Regions from separate parts of the Mesorhizobium sp. B2-4-2 genome, predicted to be linked through region 2. Evidence: riboswitches for the same ligand, from Rfam matches in the RefSeq annotation. Region 2 holds a riboswitch; each other region holds the start of a gene.
What was found. Region 2 has a riboswitch for cobalamin ahead of FJ942_RS15810 (DUF1636 family protein). Riboswitches for the same ligand answer to the same signal wherever they lie in the genome.

Region 1 (5,197 bases), on a different contig from region 2:
CGTGTTGCCCCAGCTGGTGTCCATGTCGGCCATGATGTTGTCGCCGCCGGCCGCGGAAATCATGGCGTTGGGAATGGCGAACTTGCCTGATGTGAACGGCTTGTCCTCGCCGGAATCATAGAGGAACACGCGCGTTCCCCTGCGGGCGCCGACCTTGGCCGTGATTTCGGCGAGCTGCGCCTTCCAGCCGGAGACGAGCTTATCCGCTTCGGCCTCCTTGCCGAAGATCTTGCCCAGCTTCTCGACATCGCCATAGAGCAGATCCATCGAAGCGGCGGGGCGGTTCTTGTCGAGATGGACGCAGCTTTCCGTCAGCACCAGGGTCTTGATGCCGTGTTGCGCCAGCGTATCGGGCGTCACCTCGCCGCCCGGCTTCATGCCGTAGTACCAACCGGCGAAGAAGAAGTCGGGCTCGACAGCGACCAGGTTTTCCAGCGTCGGATATTTGGGCGCCAGTTCCGGGATCGAGCCTTGCTCGGCCTTGAATTCGGGGCCGACCTTGTACCATCCGGTGATGCCGGTCAGGCCGACGATCGACGGCTGCAGCTTCAGGGCGAAGGCCATCTCGGCCATGTTGAGATCGTGAATGACAGCGCGCTTTGGAGGCGCGTCGAAGGTCAGCGACTTGCCGCAGCTGTCGACCGTCACCGGAAAGGCGAAGGCCGTAGAGGCCAGCAGGGAGAAGGCAAGAGACACGGCAAGGCGTTTCACGGATGTTGCTCCTTCGTTGCACGGGAATTGGATCTGCGCTCACGAAGATGGCGCGGCACGGTTCGGAACCTCGAACACCGTCAGCTCGCGGTCCTCCGTCGGGTGGCGCAACCTAAAGACGTCGACACCGAAGATCTCGCGGATCAGCTGCTGAGTGAGTGCTTCGCGTGGCGGCGCCAGCACATGCAACCGGCCATGGCTCATCACCGCGACCCTGGTGGCGAAAGGCGTCACCAGCGCCAGATCGTGCAGCACCGCGATCACGGTCATGCCGAGGCCTGCAACCAGTTCGAGCAACTCGCTGCGCGCCCGCGGGTCGAGATGGTTGGTCGGCTCGTCGAGGAACAGGATCTTCGGCTCCTGTGCGATGGCGCGGGCAAGCTGGGCGCGCTGGCGCTCGCCGCCCGACAGCGAGCCGATGGTGCGGCCAAGCAGCGGCAACAGCCCGGTCCGGCGCAGCGCCTCGACGACAATGTCGCGTTCCTCGCTCCTGTGCCTGCGGCCGGTATGCGGAACCCGGCCGAGCTCGACATAATCGATCACCGCCAGCCGTGGATCCGGTTGATCGGTCTGGCCGACGACGGCGATGTGCAGCGCCCGCTCGGCGGTCGAAATCCTGTCCAGCAGGCGCCCGGTGAGCTTCACTTCGCCCGAACTCGGCCGCAGCATGCCCGACAGCATGCGCAGCAATGTCGTCTTGCCGGCGCCGTTGGGACCGATGATGGCGAGACGGTCGCCCGCCGCCACCGAAAGGCTGACCGGATGCACCAGATGCAGGCCATCCGCCGCCGCGGCCAGGTCGCGGGCCTCGAGAAGCGGCGCGGTCATGGGCAATTCCTTGCAGGGCCTGCCGGAATACGGGCCAGCGTCTTGCTTGCCAATCCTGCCGGACGCTGGCCTGAATTCACCTCGGTGGCGATATCGCGGCAAAGCGTGCACACGATGATGCGATGCATGGGAATGCAGTGAATGCGATCGATGGAGCCGTCCAACTTCCGTCACTTTCAAAAATGGCGACGGAAGGAAGCTGGCTTGAACCGGTCGACAAGACCGAACCCCGCGTCTCCTCCCGGCACACCCCGTCCGGTCAACCCATGCAGATGGCAGGTCTCCTGGCTCGCGGGTCGTTGCGCCATCCTGCCTTCCCAGCCTTGCCGGCCAGTGGCTTCTCGGATTTTGCTCGCCGCTTACAGTTGCGGGGGCAGCCATGGCTTCGACCCGAAAATCGGGCCTCACCATGTTCCCTTTTCACCCCTCGCCTTGCGGCGCGGGGACCATCACGAGTCGCAGCCTAGGATGCAGGCACCGTCGAGGCAAGGTCGATGCATGTTCTGTTATAACGATACAAACTTGTGGTCAATCACTATCGCGCGCCACCAGTTCCAGCGGCCAGACCTCGCGAATGATCTCTGGCCCTTTCGCGCCGGCGAAAGCCGGGAGCGAGGCGAGCAGGATTTCGCCGAGCCGCCGCCCCATCGGGTCAAGGCTCGGACGAAAGCCGGTCAGCGCCGGCGAGAAATAACGGCAGAGCGGCGTGTCGACGATGACGATCACCGCGACATCCTGCCCGGGCTTGATCCCCATTTCGGCGAGCGCTTTGCAGCCGCCGAGCGCCATCGAGTCGTTGTTGAAGATAATCGCGGTCGGCGGATCCTTCGACCGCATGACTTGCGGTGTCACCGCGTAGCCACCGGCTTCGTTGATAAAACCGTCCACAATCAGGCCGGGATCGACTTCGATGCCGTGCCGCCGCAGCGCCTTGCAATAACCCTCCAGAAACAGATAACCGAAATTCAGGTCAAGCGACGGCCGGATGGCGGCGATGCGGCGGTGGCCACGCGCAACCAGCCGGTCGACCGCATCGGCGCCCGCCTTCTCGAAATCCAGATCCAGAGAGGGATAGCTGTCGTCGCCGGACCGGCTTCGGCCGAGCGTCGCGAAGGGAAAGCCGGCCTTGCTCAGATAGTCGATGCGATCGTCCTCGCGCCGCGTCCAGGCCAGTACGACGGCATCGGCACGACGCGTCTCGACGACGCGGCGCAGCCGCTCCTGCTGATAATCCGCCGGCGCGCCCATGACGATGATCAGGTCCAGCCCGCACTCGGCCAATGTCGCTTGCAGTCCGGTGAGGAACGGAATGAAGAACGGCTCGCCATACTGCTGGTCGCCCGGATGCGGCTGCAGCATGAAAGCCACGGCATGGGTGGTGCCGCGGCGTAGGTTCCTGCCCGAGTGGTTCGGTGAATAATTGAGCTTCCGGGCCGCCTCGAGCACGCGCTGGCGTGTCTCGGCGTTCACGTCGGCGCGCCCGTTAAGCGCGCGCGAGACTGTACCGATCGAAATGTTCAGGTGTCGCGCAAGATCGTGAATGCTGGACGCCAAGACCTCCCCCTCCTGCTTCTGGCTAGCACCAGCCGGTCGTGCGGCCAAGGCGTTTCAGAGCCGACGGTACAAATCCGATTGACAATATATGCCATCGGGTGTGTCATCGTAAACGTTTACGGAAGTCATTTACGGACTGCCGTGGGTGCCAGCCAGGAGGGGTTGGCCGGAGGAGCGCTGGATGATGCACGTCGTCCTGGTCGGGTGCGGAGCCATGAGCAAAACCTGGCTCGAGGCCATCAGCCAATCCCCTGCCGTCAAGATCGTCGGTCTCGTCGACCTCGACGCCGACAGGGCGCGCCAGCGGGCACGCGAATACGACCTCGCCGGGGTCGCGATCGGGACCGATCTCGACGTCGTTCTCTCCCAGACCAGACCCGATGCGGTGTTCGACGTGGTCGTGCCTGCCGCCCGTCGCGCCGTGGCGAATTCGGCCTTTGCCCATGGCTGTCATCTGTTGACGGAAAAGCCGCTGGCCGACAGCCCGGACAATGCGCGCGCCATCATCGACGATGCGCGGCGCGCCCGGCGCATCCATGCCGTGGTGCAGAACCGCCGCTACGTCGCCAACGTCCGGCGCATCCGGCGCTTTCTCGGCTCCGGCGCCATCGGCGCTGCGACCAGCATCCATGCCGATTTTTTCATTGCGCCGCATTTCGGCGGTTTCCGCGAAGGCATGCGCCATGTGCTGCTGCTCGACATGGCGATCCATACATTCGACGCCGCCCGCTACATGGTCGATGGCGAGCCGACCGAAGTGTATTGCCGGGAATGGGAGCCGGCCAATTCCTGGTACCGGCAGGGATCGTCGGCAAGCGCCACCTTCGAGCTCGGCCAGGGCAAGATGTTCACCTATCGCGGCAGTTGGTGCGCCGACGGTTTCCGCACCAGTTGGGAAGGCAGTTGGCGCATCGTCGGCGAACGCGGCAGCCTGACCTGGGATGGTCATGACGAGTTGAAGGCCGAAGCCGTGCTGCCGGAACGCGAAGGCCTGCTCGACAAGGTCGTGCCGGTAGCGGTGCCGCCGCTCGACCCTGCCGACCGCATCGGCGGGCATCTCGGCGTCATGGAAGATTTCGTCCGCGCCGTGGAAACCGGCACCGAGCCGGAGACGCGCGGCGCCGACAACATCAAGAGCCTGGCCATGGTTTTCGCGGCGATCGAAAGCGCCGAGACCGGGCGCCGGGTCGAAATCCCCAGGCAGGAAGGATGACCATGGCGGACCCGCTTCTCGACATCAGGATCGGCACCATGGTGCGGGCCAATCTCGAAGACCCGGCCGCCTATGTCAGGCAGATCCTGCCGCTCGGTTTCGAGAGCGTCCAGCCCTTCTTCTGGCAGACGCTGGGCGGCAAGGACCTGGGGCGGCTCGCCGGCGAGATCCGCGACGCGATCGGCGATGCCGATGTCAGCGTCAGCTCGATCGGCGTGTTCGGCAATCCGCTCGAGAGCGGCGACACCGACCGCGGCGTGCTCAAGGCCTGGGAAACGGCGATCGACAGCGCGCATCTGTTCGGCACCAATCTGGTCAGCGGTTTTACCGGCCGCATCCGCGGCAAGCCGCTGACCGACAGCCTGCCGCGCTACCGCGAAGTCTGGGGCGAATTGGCCAAACGCGCGGCCGACAAGGGCGTGCGCATCGCCTTCGAGAATTGCGCCATGGATGGCAACTGGGCCGCCGGCGACTGGAACATCGCCCATAATCCGGACGCCTGGGAACTGATGTTCAACGAATTGCCGGATGAGAATCTGGGTCTGGAATGGGAGCCCTGCCATCAGTTGGTCTATCTGATCGACCCGATCCCGCAGATCCGCAAATGGGCGCATCGCATCTTCCATGTCCACGGCAAGGACGCGACGGTGCGCTGGGATGTCATACGCGAGCACGGCGTCTTCGGCCGCCTGCCCTTCGTGCAGATGCGCACGCCCGGCTTCGGCGACAGCGACTGGACGCGGGTGATCAGCGAATTGCGGCTGGCCGGATACAAGGGCGCCATCGACATCGAAGGTTGGCACGACCCGGTCTATCGCGACGATCTTGAAATGACAGGCCAGGTCCGCGCGCTGGAATACCTCCAGCAATGCAGGGGAGGCCTGAGCTACC
Region 2 (5,197 bases):
CCGTTTTAAGGGGCCTTTGCTGCAACGCGGCGAGGGTTAGCGCAGCGCTTCCGGCGAAGCAAGTCAAACCTTGTTCAAAACACTGGCCTGGACGGCATAAGGGAAGAAACTGGTCCGATCCGCTCCTGTTTGATTTCCTTCGCTTTTTACTCCACTTTTCTCTCCTGACAGAGTTGCCGCCAAAACCCTGCTAGCATGGCCGGAATCAACTGTCCGAACCACGCTCAACAAGCCATCAGAGTCGCATCCGAATGAAGGAAAATATCTCGCTCGCCACGGCCCGGCGTATCGCGCTCGCCGCCCAAGGGTTCACTGATCCCCGCCCCGCCGGCACGCCCGACCGACGCCACTTCGCCCGTGTGCTCTCGCGTACCGGCCTGCTGCAGATCGATTCCGTCAGCGCGGTGGTGCGCGCTCACTACATGCCGCTCTATTCGCGCCTTGGTCCCTACCCGTTCGCCTTGCTCGACAACGCCGCCGTCACGCGCAAGCGCACGGTTTTCGAATACTGGGCGCACGAGGCTTCCTTCCTGCCGGTCGAGACCTATCCCCTGATGCGTTGGCGCATGCAGCGCGCCGAGCGTGGCGATGAAATGTATCTGGGTCTCGCCAAATGGGGCCGCGAGCACGCCGCCTATATAGAAGAGATCTACCGCGAGGTCGCGGAGCGCGGCCCGATCGCCGCTTCCGCGCTCGAAGGCCAGAAAGGATCCGGCGGCTGGTGGGGCTGGAGCCACGCCAAGCATGCCTTCGAATGGCTGTTCTGGGCAGGACGCATCACCACCGCGCACCGCCGTGGCTTCGAACGCTTCTATGATTTGCCCGAGCGCGTGCTGCCGCGGGCGATCCTCGATCTGCCGGTGCCGTCTGCCGAGGACGCGCATCGGGAATTGCTGCGGATATCCGCCCGCGCTCATGGCGTCGCGACAGCAAGCGACCTGCGCGACTATTTCCGCCTGTCGCCGGCCGACATGAAGGGCCGGCTGGAGGAGCTGGTTGAAACAGGCGAGCTGGTGCCGGTGCGTGTCGAGGGCTGGAACAAACCGGCTTACCTCCATAAGGAGGCCCGTATTCCACGAAAAATCGAGGCCCGCGCCTTGCTGGCGCCGTTCGATCCGGTCGTTTTCGAGCGCTCGCGCACGGAGCGGCTGTTCGATTTCCACTACCGCATAGAAATCTACACCCCTGCCGAAAAACGGCAATACGGCTATTACGTCCTGCCGTTCCTGCTCGGCGACAGGATCGTGGCGCGCGTCGACCTCAAGGCCGACCGGCCGGCCAGCGTGCTACGCGTCCACGCGGCCTATGCCGAGCCCGGCGCGCCGCCTGAAACCGCCGCGCAACTCTTCCAGGAATTGACGCAGATGCAGGGCTGGCTCGGCCTCGAACGGATCGAGGTTACGCCCGCCGGCGACCTTGGGCAGCCGCTCGCCGACATTGCCGTGTCGTAGACGCGCGTTGACACCGCCGCCTGCAAGAGCCTAAATCCATTCCAGACGGTCTCCTCTCGGCAAAGGGAGGAGCCAAGAGGGAATGCGGTGCGAAATCTCGATTTCAAATCCGCGGCTGTCCCCGCAACTGTAAGCGACGAGCCAAGGCCGAAAACCACTGGGACGGTCCCGGGAAGGCGGCACGAAGGCGATGACCCGCGAGCCAGGAGACCTGCCGTCTGAGACATAAGAATCCGATCGCCCGGCGGGTTTTCCGGGCAAGGAGCCCGATTTGGAACGCGACAGCAGTTTCCCGGCTGAAACAGCGGACATTTTGTCTGGCGATAGCGACTTGTCTGGCGATAGCGACGCCTTGGCCGGCGTCACTGTTATCATCTGCGCTTCCTGCCGCGACGAGACCGGTTCCGATGCCCATCCCCGCGCCGGCGAAGTTTTGGCTCAAGATACGCGCCAAGCCGCAACGGCCGACAATGTCCGTGTCCGCACCGTCGAATGCCTCGGCAACTGCAAGCGCCGTCTCAGTGCGGCGATTCTTCGCGACGGCTGCTGGAGTTATGTCTTCGGCGACCTGAACATCGCCAGCGGCGCCGATCTCGTCACCGGCGCGAAACTCTTCGCCGCTTCGACCAACGGCCTCATTCCGTGGCGTGGTCGCCCGGATTCCCTCAAGCGCGGCCTCGTCGCCCGCATTCCTCCCCTCGACATGCTGAAGGACTGATCATGACCGCCGCAGTTTCCGCCGCCACTCTCTCCCGCGTCCCCTGTACCGTGGTCACCGGCTTCCTGGGTGCCGGCAAGACCACGCTGGTCCGCCATCTCCTGGAGAACGCGGGCGGCAAGCGGATCGCCATCATCGTCAACGAATTCGGCGACATCGGAATCGACGGCGAGATCCTCAAGGGCTGCGGCATCGACACCTGCCCGGAGGAAAACATCGTCGAACTGGCCAATGGCTGCATCTGCTGCACCGTCGCCGACGATTTCGTCCCGGCGCTCGACCAGATCCTGTCGCTGACGCCGAAGGTCGACCACATCCTGATCGAGACCTCAGGCTTGGCTCTGCCCAAGCCGCTGGTCCAGGCCTTCCAGTGGCCGACAGTGAAGAGCCGGGTGACAGTCGACGGCGTAATCGCCGTGGTCGACGGTCCGGCATTGGCCGAGGGGCGCGTCGCCAACGACATGGACGCCCTGCAGGCGCAACGCGCGCAGGACCAGACACTGGACCACGACGACCCCGTCGAGGAGGTGTTCGAGGACCAGATCGCCTGCGCCGACCTCATCATCCTGTCGAAGAGCGACCTGATGGATGCCGCAGGTTCGGCTCGCGCCAACGCCATCATTGGCGAACACTCCGCCCGCGCCGTGAAGGTCGTGCCGACGGCTCATGGCAAGGTCGATCCGTCCGTGCTGCTCGGGCTAGGCCTCGCCGTCGAGGACGACATCGAGAACCGCAAGTCCCATCATGACGGCGCCTTCGACCACGAGCACGACGACTTCGATACGTTCATCGTCGACATCCCCTCGATCGCCAACCCGGACGACCTGGCAAAGCGCGTCGCGACCGCCGCCGAACAGGAGAACGTGCTGCGGGTGAAAGGCTTCGTCGAGGTCGGCGGCAAGCCGATGCGGCTGTTGCTGCAGGCGGTCGGTCCGCGCGTCAATCATTATTATGACCGCGCCTGGACGGCTGACGACGACCGCCGCTCGCGCCTGGTCGTCATCGGCCTCAAGGGGCTGAACCGCCCGGCGATCGAGCATATCCTCGCCGGCTGAGGCAACACCGACCGCGATGCACATCCTCACCACCACATCCGCCTCGCTCGACGATCTCGCCGAGCCGGTCGATCTGCGGCAGACGCCGGCGGAAATGGTGGCGCTGTCCTTCACGGACAGCGACCTGGCCGGACTGGCAGCGGCCTGGAAAGGCGACGCCGATCGGCTGCCCACGATGCGGCTGGCCGCGCTGCGCGACCTGCGCCACCCCATGTCCGTCGACCTCTGGATCGACAGCGTCGCCCGTCACGCCAAAGTCATTCTGGTGCGTATTCTCGGCGGTTACGAGTGGTGGCGCTACGGCTGCGACCAGTTGGCCGTGGTTGCCCGTGAGCGCGGCATAAAGCTGGCACTACTTCCCGGTGAAAGCCACGACGAGGATATCAGGCTGATCGAAGCCTCGACGCTGCCGCGCGAGGAACTGGACGGGCTGCTCAATTATTTCCGCCAGGGCGGCCCGGCCAATATGAGCGCGCTGGTGCGCAGGCTGGCGCGGTTGGCGGGGTCTGATGGCGAGATTGCCGAGCCGGTAAGCGTGCCGAAAGCCGGGTTTTATGAGCCGGGGCGCGGAGTCGTGGAGAAGCCGGACTTATCGAATGTTGACGATCCTTCACACCCCCCTCTGTCCGGCAGGACATCTCCTCCGCAAGGGGGGAGATCGGCTGTCATCAAGGCCGGCTCCTCTTCTGTCCCCTTGGACAGGGATTTATCTCGACCATCCGCGATAGGCGAAATCGTCGATGAAAGAGCAATCTCCCCCCTTGCGGGGGAGATGTCCGGTAGGACAGAGGGGGGTGTGACGGAACTCGACGCCGGCAACGTCAACCCACCCGTGATTCCCATCCTCTTCTACCGCTCGATGCTGCTCGCCGCCGATGTCGCGCCCATCGACGCGCTTTTCGAGGCGCTACGGCAGCGCGGCATGCTGCCGGTGCCGATCTTTGTCTCCAGCCTGAAAGACCCGGAATCTCTGGCTTTTGTTGAAACCGCGATTGCCCAGCCCAAGCCCGCCGCCATCATCACCGCGACCGCTTTCGCGTCCGGCGCCGAACCCGGCGTCGAAACCCTGTTCGACCGCGCCGGCGTTCCCGTCTTCCAGGTCATCGTCGCCACCACCCGCCGCGACGTATGGGAGAAGAACCAGCGCGGGCTGGCCCCCGCCGACCTCGCCATGCATGTCGTTCTGCCCGAACTGGACGGCCGCATCCTCGCCGGCGCCGTTTCGTTCAAGGGCGAAAGCGAGACCGACCCGGCGCTCGGCCACCGCGCCTTTGCCAACCGGCCGGAGCCCGATCGCGTCGAACAGGTGGCGGACCGGGTCGCGGCCTTCATCAGGCTTCGGGAAACGCCGCGCGCCGAGCGCAAGCTCGCCATTCTGATCCCCGATTACCCGAGCGCTCCCGGCCGCACCGGCTATGCGGTCGGGTTGGATGTGCCATCCAGCGTGCTGGCGATGCTGCACGACCTCCAGGAACAGGGCTATGTAGTTGAGGGAATTCCCCAAACGTCGCGTGCGTTGCTGGATGCGCTGGAGCGCAGCAAGGCTGGGTTGGAGTTGGATGAGTACCTTGCCTTCTCAACGGAATTGCCGGGCGCAGCAATTGCTGCCGTAGAAGCAGCTTGGGGCAAAGCCGAAGGCGAGACAGGTTTGCGCGAGGCACCCCCCTCTGTCCTGCCGGACATCTCCCCCTCTAGCGGGGAGATTGCGCTGTCATCTGCGCTTTCGCCAATCTCCAACGCTGCGGGAGTGGACGAAGCGCCAAAGCCGCCAATCTCCCCCCTTGAGGGGGAGATGTCCGGCAGGACAGAGGGGGGCGCCTCGCGCAAACCTTCGCCATCAAGCGAAAAACACTTCCCCTTCCGCGCCGCGACCTTCGGCAACATCACCGTGGCGCTGGCTCCAGACCGCGGCCGCTCGGCCGACCGCCGCGCCGACTATCACGACCCGACGCTGCCGCCGCGCCATGCGTTGC
Region 3 (5,197 bases), on a different contig from region 2:
CTGGCGCCGGAAAAGATCAGCGCCGCCAAGGTCCGTTCGGTGCTGGAAACCTTTGGCAAGGTTGCCAGCGACGGCTGGTCGTGTTGGGCCTTCTCCAACCATGACGTGATGCGCCCGGCCTCGCGCTGGGCCGCCAACGAAGCCGACCCGACCGCCTATCTCAAGGTTATCTCGGCATTGCTGATGTCCTTGCGCGGCTCGGTCTGCATCTATCAGGGCGAGGAACTGGGGCTCGGCGAAGCCGAATTGCGGTTCGAGGATCTGCAAGATCCCTACGGCATCCGCTTCTGGCCGGAATTCAAGGGCCGCGACGGCTGCCGCACGCCGATGGTGTGGGACGGCAGCGCCAGGAATGGCGGCTTCTCCCAGGCAAAGCCGTGGTTGCCGGTGCCGGCCAAGCACCTGTCGCAAGCCGTCAATGTCCAGCAAGGCGACGAGCATTCGCTGCTCGAACACTACCGACGCTTTCTCGGCTTCCGCCGTGCCCATCCGGCGTTGGCCAAGGGCGATATCAATTTCATCGAAAGCCAGGGCGACACTGTCGCCTTCACGCGCCGCGCGGGCAACGAGCAGATCGTCTGCGTCTTCAACCTGGGATCCGGGCCAGCGGAGGTTGACCTTGGCGGTCGATCGCTGCAACCTTTGCCCGGACACGGATTTTCGGGACAGCAGAGCTCCGGCTCCATCCGCCTCGGCGGCTACGGCGCCTGGTTCGGGCGCATCGACTGAATTCTAGGGACCACTGGAGGGAAACATGGCCGATGTCACGCTGAGGCAAGTGAAGAAATCATACGGCAATCTCAACATTCTGCACGGCATCGACCTCGACATCAAATCGGGCGAGTTCATCGTCTTCGTCGGGCCGTCGGGTTGCGGCAAGTCGACATTGCTGCGCTCGATCGCAGGGCTCGAGGAGATCACCTCGGGCGAGCTCAGAATAGCCGGCGAGGTGGTCAACGACGTGCCGCCGTCGAAACGCGGCATCGCCATGGTGTTCCAGTCCTACGCGCTCTATCCGCATATGACGGTCTACGACAACATGGCGTTTTCGATGAAGATCGGCAAGGAAAGCAAGGCCGAGATAGACAAGCGCGTGCGCCAGGCGGCAGAGATCCTGCAGCTGACCAACTATCTCGACCGCCTCCCCAAGGCGATGTCGGGCGGCCAGCGCCAGCGCGTGGCCATCGGCCGCGCCATCGTGCGCAACCCGAAGGTGTTCCTGTTCGACGAACCGCTGTCGAACCTCGACGCCGCGCTGCGCGTCGCCACCCGCATCGAGATCGCCAAGCTCAAGGAATCGATGCCCAACACCACCATGATCTATGTCACCCACGACCAGGTCGAGGCGATGACGCTGGCCGACCGCATCGTGGTGCTGAAGGAGGGCCATATCGAGCAGGTCGGCACGCCGATGGAACTCTACAAGAAACCCGGCAATCTGTTCGTTGCCCAGTTCATCGGCTCGCCGGCCATGAACATCCTGCCGGCGACCATCGACAAATCGGGCAATCCGACCGCCATCAGTCATGTCGGCGGCCGCAAGGCTACGGTGCCGATCGCGACGCCGGCCTCGGCCAAGGGCGCGTCGGTGAGCTTCGGCGTGCGGCCGGAGGACCTGACGATCGCCGGCGGCACGGACTATCTGTTCGAAGGAACGGTGGATTATGTCGAGCAGCTCGGCGAGGTGCAACTCGTCTATGTCGACATCGGCCGCGCCGACCTGCCGCTGGTGACCAAGCTGCCGGGCAATGTCGAGGTCAAGCGCGGGGCGACACTGCGGCTGAGCGCCGACGCCGGAGACCTTCATATCTTCGACGCGGATGGACGATCCTTCGCGCTGCACGAGACGGAAGCGAAAGCGGCCTGAGAGCAGGCCATGAATTAATTGCCGGTCACGCAAAAACAGGAGCGGCGGGCAAAGCCCGCCGCTCGTGTTTGGTGTCAGCTTCGGCTGTTAGTGGCCGAAGAGATTCCGGTCACTGCCCTGAGGGGCGGACTTGTGTACATCGCCCGACGAATTGAGCAGCTTGTAGACGGGCGAGCCGCTGTCGCGGATCGAAGCCGTGTGCGCATTGTCGACCGAGGTGACGGCAGGTTGGTTGGCGCCATTGGAGCCATAGTTGTCGCTGCCGGCAAAAGCGCTGCCCGACACCACCAGAACGGCGGCGGCAGCAAGGATGATCTTCTTCATTTCAAGTCTCCTGAATTTTCGAATTTCGCCAGGACGGCGGAAGGCCCGCCGTCAACTGGAGATCGGCTGTTAGTTGTTGCCGAAGAGGTTGCGATCGGCACCCTGGACAGGCGTCTGGGCAGCCGGTTCCGACTTCTTGGTCGAAGCGGTGTACGAGCTGTCGACGGCGGTGGCCGCAGGGGCATTCGAACCATAATGGTCGCTACTAGCGAAGGCGCTGCCGGAAACAGCCAGAAGGGCGGCGGCAGTGAGAATGATCTTTTTCATTTTTTGATACTCCAGTATTTTTCCGTCCGTCTAGCGGCGTGTCTTGGGAGGAAATCGCGTCGTTCGGACAGCCCCGATGTGGGAAAGCCATACCGCCATTTCCAATCACGAAGTTTTTCCGTGTGGACCAAGTTTCCACCACTTGAAATTGTGCCAGGGCCTTCTACATTCGTTTTTTTCCATTTGTTATCAGATAGTTATTCTAACAGACCGCGCGATCACCAACTGTGTCGAAGGCCCAGTGTTCACACCGTCCTGCACGCATCGTCAACAGAAACGAACCGTTCGGTTCGATTTTAGAGGGCGCTAATAGTCACTTTTCGAAACCGTTAACCTTTTTGCCTCCGCCACGAGACGGAATCCGAGGCGGCGACCTGAGGCTTTCTGCCCCTGCAACGGCGGCCGCACCGTTTTCAGTGCGTGTCGCGCGGCATGGATGCGATGTCGTTTTCATGCCGACGACAAGCCGGCGATCATGGTTAGATCCTGCCATCTCAGGTGCCGCCGCGTGACGACGAGGCGGAGAATTGGGAAGCCGGTCAGAATCCGGCGCTGCCCCCGCAACGGTGGTGGAGTTCAGGTCGCAACGGGAGACCACTGGGCAAAGGCCTGGGAAGGTGTCGCGACAGTCCGCAAGGACAGCTCCAGAGCCCGGAAACCAGCCCGAGATGTTGGACTCGACTGATCGCGGCGGGCGGTCAAGAGGCGGATGGTGCATGTCCGGCGCAAGCCGGCGCGCGGCTTGATCCTTCCTCTCTCCCCTCCGTTCAGTCCTTCAATGTGAGGACAGGACTTCAATGCGAGGACAGGACATGGATGCGCGCAACGACATGCTGAAACGGCTGCAAGGCCGCAGGGACGGCTTCTCACTCGAGCAGCCCTTCTATACCGACGCCGACTACTTCAAGCTCGACATGGAGCTGATCTGGTACCGCGACTGGCTGTTCATCGGCCATGATTGCGAACTGCCCAGGCCCGGCAGCTTCATTACGGTGCAGATCGGCGACTATCCTGTCGTGCTGGTGCGCGACCAGAAGGGCAACATCAACGCCTTCCACAATTCTTGCCGCCATCGCGGCAGCCGCGTCTGCAACACAGACAAGGGCACGGCGGCAAAGCTCGTCTGCCCCTACCATCAGTGGACCTATGAACTGGACGGCAGGCTGCTGTTCGCCAGGCAGATGGCCGAGGGTTTCGACAAGAGCCAGTTCGGCCTGAAGCCGGTCGCCTGCGAAAGCGTCGGCGGCTACACCTTCATTTGCCTCGCCGACGAGCCGGCGGATTTCGCGCCGATGCGGATGATGATCGAACCCTATTTGCTGCCGCACCGGCTGCGCGAAGCAAAGGTCGCCTTCGAGAGCACCATCGTCGAGAAGGGCAATTGGAAGCTGGTCTGGGAAAACAACCGCGAATGCTATCATTGCGCCGGCAACCATCCGGAGCTCTGCAAGACCTTTCCTGAGGCGCCGACCGTGACTGGCGTGCAAGGCGCCGACAGCGACCCGGAGATGCTGGCTCACTGGGCCAAATGCGAGGCCGCCGGCCTGCCGAGCAAGTTCCGCATCGACCCGGCCGGACAATACCGTGCCATCCGCGCGCCGCTGCTGCGCGATGCCGTCAGTTACACGATGACGGGAAAACACGCGGTCAAGAAGAACCTGTCCGACAGCGTTGCCACCGACCGCATCGGCTCGTTGCTGCTCTATCACTATCCGACGACCTGGAACCACATCCTCGGCGACCACGCCGTCACGTTCCGCGTGCTGCCGATCAGCGCCACCGAGACCGCGGTGACGACCAAATGGCTGGTTCACAAGGACGCGGTCGAGGGCGTCGACTACGACCTTGCCGAACTCACCCATGTCTGGACCGAGACCAACGGCCAGGATCGTCGCATCGTCGAGGAAAACGCCTTCGGCATCCTGTCGCCGGCCTATGAACCCGGCCCCTATTCCGAACTGCACGAAGGCGGCGTCATCCAGTTCGTCGACTGGTACGCGCGTTTCATCGGTCCGCGCCTCGCCGAAGACGGCCGGCCGGCCCTGCGCAGCGTTGCTTGAGAGGTAAGGGATGAATGCGATGACGTATCTCGGCCTCTATCGCCATCTCGATCAGATGGCGCCCTGGAACGACAGGCTCCAGGTGCTGGAAGTGATCGGCGTGAGCGACGAGGCGCCTGATGTAAAGACCTTCACCTTCCGCTCCGACAACCAGACCTGGTTCCGCTACAAGCCGGGCCAGTTCGTGACGCTGGAACTGCCGACAGCGGATGGGTTGCTGATGCGCACCTACACGCTGTCGTCTTCGCCTTCACGGCCATTCTCGATCGCGGTGACGGTGAAGGCGCAGGCCGGCAGCACCGGCACACGCTGGATGTTCGACCATTTGAGGCCTGGTTCGCACGTCAAGGCGTATGGGCCGGCCGGAGACTTTTCGCTGCACAGCCACCCGGCGGCCAAATATCTGTTCATCTCGGCCGGCTCCGGCGTGACGCCGATGATGTCGATGCTGCGCTGGCTGAACGACTGCGCGCCATGGACCGATGTCGGCTTCGTCAACTGCGCCCGCCGCCCCGAAGAGATCATCTTCCGCAAGGAGCTGGAATTGCTCGGCAGCCGCATGCCCGGCCTGTCGCTCGGTTTCATGATCGAGGAGCGGTCGAGCCGGGAAGGCTGGTTCGGCCATATGGGCCGCATCGACGCCATCCGGCTGCCGCTTTTGGCGCCCGATTTCCGAGAG
Region 4 (5,197 bases), on a different contig from region 2:
GCCTTGCCAGAGGCCAGGCGCGCCAGATAGGCGCTCATGGCGCCGGTCGGTGGGGCGATCGACATGTCGTTGTCGTTGAGGATGACGATCAGGCGGGCATCGAGCGCACCGGCATTGTTCATCGCCTCATAGGCCATGCCGGCCGACATGGCGCCGTCGCCGATGACAGCGATGACATTGTTGCGGCCGCCGGCAAGATCGCGGGCCGCCGCCATGCCGAGGCCGGCCGATATCGACGTCGAGGAGTGGGCGGCGCCAAACGGATCGTATTCGCTTTCGGTGCGGCGGGTGAAGCCGGAGAGGCCGCCCTCCTGCCGCAGGGTGCGGATGCGATCGCGGCGCCCGGTCAGGATCTTGTGCGGATAGGCCTGGTGGCCGACATCCCAGATCAACCGGTCATCGGGCGTGTTGAAGACATAGTGCAGCGCCACGGTCAGTTCGACCACGCCAAGCCCGGCGCCGAGATGACCGCCGGTGCGCGACACCGCGTCGATCAGTTCGAGGCGAAGCTCCGATGCCAGTTGCGGCAATTCGCTTTCGGAAAGCGTGCGCAGCTCGGCCGGGATGCGGACCTTGTCGAGAAGCGGCGTATGCGGCGTTGCGTTCACGGGTAGGCCCAAGCTTCTGTTCATGCGCGGGATAGGCCGCCGGCAGGCGAAAGTAAATGCCTGCCAAATGACGCGAAAGGCACGCCCCGTCGTCGACTTCCTCAGCCTTCCGGCAGTGGAATGAACTCTTCCTCATCGCCGGGAACGATGTCGAAGCGGCCGGTCTTCCATTCTTGCTTGGCCTGTTCGATGCGCTCCTTGGAGGACGAGACAAAATTCCACCAGATGTAGCGCTTCGAGCCCAGCGAGGCACCGCCGAAAAGCATGAAATGGGCACCAGCCTGTGAGGATACGACGATCTCGTCGCCGGGCCGGAACACCAGAAGCCGTTCCGCCGGAAACACGTCGCCGGAAATCGAGACCTCGCCTTCCAGCGTATAGATGGCGCGTTCTTCCGCGTCAGCAGGGATTTTCACGCTGGCGCCGGGCGCCAGCCTGAGGTCGGCGTAGAGCGTCTCGGAATCGGCTCGCACCGGGGAACGCAGCCCCTGGAAATCGCCTATAACGATGCGGCCGCTGACGCCTTCCGCGTCGATGTCGGGAAGCCGCGCGACAGCGGTGTTTTCGAAAACCGGCGCCACTTCCTCCTTGCCGTCCGGCAGCGCCAACCATGTCTGCAGCCCCGAGATCGACATCGGCGCGCCGCGCAGTTCTTCCGGCGTGCGCTCCGAATGGACGATGCCGCGGCCGGCGGTCATCAGGTTCACGTCACCCGGCTCGATCACCATCTCGGTGCCGAGCGAATCGCGATGCCTGATCCTGCCGTCGAACAGGTAGGTGACCGTCGACAGGCCGATATGAGGATGCGGCCGGACGTCGAGCGCCTGACCGGCACGCAGGATGGCCGGGCCCATGCGGTCGAAGAAGATGAAGGGACCGACCAGCCGCCTTTTGGCAGTCGGCAAGGCGCGGCGAACCTGAAAACCGCCAATGTCCTTGGCGTTCGGAATGACCATCAATTCGATCTGGTCGCTGGCAAAGGCATCGCCGGCTTCAGGATCCTTCCCGGGAAAGAAGCTCATGAACTCTCCTTGTCAGCGGCCGATGGCTGCTTTGGCCAGATCAGGCAAAGCGGATCGCCGCCTTCGCCCGCAGCTTGGCCGCAACCTCCTCGCGATTGCGCGGATGCTGGTTGGTTTCAAGCGAATCGAGAAGCTCGCGCGCCGACGCCGCGATGGCCTCGACGGCATGGTCGAATGCGTGCTGGTTCTGCTTCGAAGGCCGCGTCCTTCCGCTCAGCTTGCGAACGAATTGAAGGGCTGCATCGCGCACCTCGTCGTTGGTCGCCGGCGGATCAAAATTGAACAGGGTCTTGATGTTTCTGCACATCGCTTCCGTATCTCCTCTTGTCCTGGAGCCGTTTCAATCGGGACGCGTTCTATCCTCAATCATGATCGTGTCAAAAACCAGAGAGACGGCTGCGTGCCTCAATCCGCGTCCAGCGGCTCCGTCCCGACCGGCTTGCCGTCGCGGGACAGCCTGATCTTCTCCACCTTGTCCTCGGCCGCCTTCAGCAGCCGGTCGCAATGCACCTTCAGCGCCTCGCCGCGCTCGTAGATCCTAATGGACTGGTCGAGCGGCACATCGCCACGCTCCAGATCATCGACGATCTTCTCCAGCGCGTCGAGAGCCTGTTCGAAGCTCATCGCCTTGACGTCTTCGTTGGTTTCACCAGCCATCATTCATCCTTTCATCAGTCGCCCGACATGGGCGGCGACCGAAAATGCCAATCCTTGCAGATCGTAGCCGCCCTCGAGCAGGCTGACGAGCCGGTTGCCGCTGTGGCGCGCCGCGCGCTGCATGAGTTGGCCGGTCGCCCAGTCGAAATCATCCTCGGTCAGGTTGATCTCGGCCAGCGGGTCGCGATGATGCGCATCGAAGCCGGCCGAAATAATGATCAGGTCGGGTGCAAAATTGTCGAGCGAGGGCAGCACGCGCGACAGGAAGGCATCGCGGAACGCCTCGCTGCCGGTCTGCGGCGCAAGCGGCGCGTTGACGATGTTGCCGGCGCCGGTTTCGTTCTTTGCTCCGGTGCCGGGGTAGAGCGGCATCTGGTGCGTCGAGCAATAAAGCACGGACGGATCGTCCCAGAAAACATCCTGCGTGCCGTTGCCGTGATGCACGTCCCAGTCGACGATGGCGACACGTTCGATATCGTGTTTGCGCTGTGCATAACGTGCGGCGATGGCCGCCGTGTTGAACAGGCAGAAGCCCATCGCGGTCGCTTTCTCGGCATGATGGCCGGGCGGCCGGGCGGCGACGAAAACGTTGTCTGCCCTGCCGGCAAAGACGTCGTCGACGGCGGCGTTGGCGGCTCCGATCGCGGTGATCGCCGCCTGCCAGCTCTTCGGGCTGGCCGTTGTGTCGGCATCGATGCGGGCGATGCCCGTCTCGGGAATGGCGGCGCGTACCCGCTCGACGAAATCCTCGGGATGCGCGTAGAGAATGGTGGCCTCATCGCCTTGTGGCGCCTCGAGGCGGTCGAGCGCGGCAAAAGCCTCGTCGTCGAGCACGCGCTCAATGGCGCGCAAGCGGTCCGGCCGCTCCGGATGGCCGGGTGGCGTGATGTGCTCGAGGAAGATCGGATGGGTGTAGAGACGAGTGGCCATGCTCCCTATCTAGTGCCCCGGCGCGGCGATGGCCATGCGTTGCGGCCTGATGGTTGGGGAAAATCGCGCTTGCGTCCGTTCGCGTCGCCGCGGGGATTGGCGGCGCAGGGGCTTCGTCGTAAAGTCCCCGCCACTGCCTGGTGCCCGCCGCGAGCGGGAGAATCGGGAACACGGTTTGATACCGTGGCGTGCCCAACGCTGTAAGGGGGACCGCGCCGGTAAATGCCACTGTCGATGACGGGAAGGCGCCGGATGCGGGTTGATCCCGAGCCAGAAGACCGGCCTGGCAGGCATCGTCATCCGCATGGTCAGGCGGACGGCAGTTGATTGCAATCGCAAGGGGACAAGCGATGCCGGACAATATGACCATCCCCGTGGGTGACGGATTCGACCAGATGGCGCGCGATGCGGTCTACCGCGCCATGTTCACGCGGCGCGATGTCCGCAGCCATTTTACATCAGAGGCCGTCGACGACGAGGTCTTGGCGCGGCTGCTGCTTGCCGCCCATCACGCGCCATCGGTCGGCTTCATGCAGCCATGGAATTTCATCGTCATTCGTGGCACCGAACGACGGGAACAGGTGCGCGACCTGTTCCTCGCGGCGCGCGAGCAGGAATTGCCGGCGATCGAGGAAGAGCGGCGGGCGCTCTACCGCAAGCTCAAGCTGGAAGGCATCTGCGAAAGCGCGCTCAATATCTGTATCACCTGCGACCGCCGACGCTCACAGGGTTCGCCGCTGGGACGCTGGCACAATCCCGAGATGGATCTCTACAGCACGGTCTGCGCGGTGCAGAATTTCTGGCTGGCGGCGCGCGCCGAAGGCGTCGGCGTTGGCTGGGTCAGCATTATCGAGGCGCAGGCGTTGAAAGGCCTTCTGTCGATTCCCGAGCATGTGACGCCGGTGGCCTATCTCTGTGTCGGCCGTGTCTCGGAGTTCGCGCCGAAACCGGACCTCGAAACACATGGCTGGGGGCGGCGGCTGCCGCTGCCCGAGCTGATCATGAGCGAGACGTTTTGCGGACAGGGCGAAGTTCCGCTCAAATCAACGATCGCACGCCTCAAGGCGGCAACATGCGAAAAGTCTGACAAACCCTTGATTTGATTGCCGATACGGCATGCGCAGCGCGCTGCCGGCGGCCTGCCGTCGTCAGGCGGCTCCGGCATCCTTCCTCAACAATCCTTCGAGCAGTTGCTTGAATGCCGCCACCACGGTCTTCGACGTCGCTTCCGGGTCGTTCGAATTGGCGATCCGCTGCGCCGCCTGGCTGCTCGCCCCGTTGATCAGCCGTGCCGCGGTCTCGGGGTCTACGCCCGGGACAACCACCCCGTCGCCCTGCAGCGTCGTCAGGTGATCGGTCATCGACGCGACGCAGGCATTGGCGTTCGGCCATTGCGCGGGATCCCCCAGCACGGCCGGACCGTCCCGAAACATGATGCGCTGGATTTCCGGCTCCAGCGCCATTTCGATGTAGCTCGTGCATTCGTCGACGAAGCTTTGCCAGCGGGTCGGTGCTTTCGCTGCAACCTCATTCACCCGTGCCGCCATCTCGGCGTCTATCTCGGCGATAACCGCCTGCAAAAGCCCCTTCTTGTCCCCGAAATGATGATAGAGCGCACCGCGCGTCAGCCCTGCCGATGCGGTGAAATCATCCATCGATGCCTCGGCATAACCGATCGTTCCGAACGCATGCCGGGCCGCGGCAATCAATTTGGCGCGCGTTTCGGCGATCATTTCCCTGCGGGGCTTGTGCATCTCTTCTGGCCTTATCTACATACGTCACGTATGCCAATTGACATACGCGACGTATGATCTATTTAGTATTCATACGCATCGTATGTAATTTCCGAATCGCCTTTTGTCGAGGAACGGATCATGCAGAACCCCTATTCCGAGATCTTTCGAGCCCCTGGCGCCAAGGGCTTTGCCGCTGCAGGCTTCATGGCGCGCCTGCCGATCGCCATGGCGCCGATCGGCATCG

Region 1: it holds a riboswitch for cobalamin, as region 2 does, so the genes downstream of both, FJ942_RS14910 (ABC transporter ATP-binding protein) here and FJ942_RS15810 (DUF1636 family protein) in region 2, are expected to answer to the same signal.
Region 3: it holds a riboswitch for cobalamin, as region 2 does, so the genes downstream of both, FJ942_RS27115 (aromatic ring-hydroxylating dioxygenase subunit alpha) here and FJ942_RS15810 (DUF1636 family protein) in region 2, are expected to answer to the same signal.
Region 4: it holds a riboswitch for cobalamin, as region 2 does, so the genes downstream of both, bluB (5,6-dimethylbenzimidazole synthase) here and FJ942_RS15810 (DUF1636 family protein) in region 2, are expected to answer to the same signal.

The regions. Positions count from the first base shown of each region.
Region 1 covers NZ_VFVM01000005.1:382,245-387,441, forward strand. The annotation lists gene FJ942_RS14905 (ABC transporter substrate-binding protein) at 1-711, opposite strand, end outside; gene FJ942_RS14910 (ABC transporter ATP-binding protein) at 751-1,539, opposite strand; cobalamin riboswitch at 1,796-2,005, opposite strand; gene FJ942_RS14915 (LacI family DNA-binding transcriptional regulator) at 2,068-3,093, opposite strand; gene FJ942_RS14920 (Gfo/Idh/MocA family oxidoreductase) at 3,275-4,306, shown strand; gene FJ942_RS14925 (sugar phosphate isomerase/epimerase) at 4,309-5,197, shown strand, end outside.
Region 2 covers NZ_VFVM01000006.1:161,842-167,038, forward strand. The annotation lists gene FJ942_RS15805 (winged helix-turn-helix domain-containing protein) at 252-1,451, shown strand; cobalamin riboswitch at 1,481-1,685, shown strand; gene FJ942_RS15810 (DUF1636 family protein) at 1,723-2,169, shown strand; gene cobW (cobalamin biosynthesis protein CobW) at 2,172-3,224, shown strand; gene FJ942_RS15820 (cobaltochelatase subunit CobN) at 3,241-5,197, shown strand, end outside.
Region 3 covers NZ_VFVM01000018.1:65,585-70,781, forward strand. The annotation lists gene FJ942_RS27095 (alpha-glucosidase) at 1-729, shown strand, start outside; gene ugpC (sn-glycerol-3-phosphate ABC transporter ATP-binding protein UgpC) at 755-1,867, shown strand; gene FJ942_RS27105 (DUF680 domain-containing protein) at 1,955-2,191, opposite strand; gene FJ942_RS27110 (DUF680 domain-containing protein) at 2,261-2,458, opposite strand; cobalamin riboswitch at 2,938-3,140, shown strand; gene FJ942_RS27115 (aromatic ring-hydroxylating dioxygenase subunit alpha) at 3,271-4,518, shown strand; gene FJ942_RS27120 (hybrid-cluster NAD(P)-dependent oxidoreductase) at 4,538-5,197, shown strand, end outside.
Region 4 covers NZ_VFVM01000001.1:415,483-420,679, reverse strand. The annotation lists gene dxs (1-deoxy-D-xylulose-5-phosphate synthase) at 1-632, opposite strand, end outside; gene FJ942_RS02040 (pirin family protein) at 710-1,630, opposite strand; gene FJ942_RS02035 (DUF2277 domain-containing protein) at 1,671-1,937, opposite strand; gene FJ942_RS02030 (exodeoxyribonuclease VII small subunit) at 2,036-2,287, opposite strand; gene FJ942_RS02025 (histone deacetylase family protein) at 2,291-3,217, opposite strand; cobalamin riboswitch at 3,339-3,519, shown strand; gene bluB (5,6-dimethylbenzimidazole synthase) at 3,568-4,320, shown strand; gene FJ942_RS02015 (TetR/AcrR family transcriptional regulator) at 4,366-4,971, opposite strand; gene FJ942_RS02010 (MFS transporter) at 5,092-5,197, shown strand, end outside.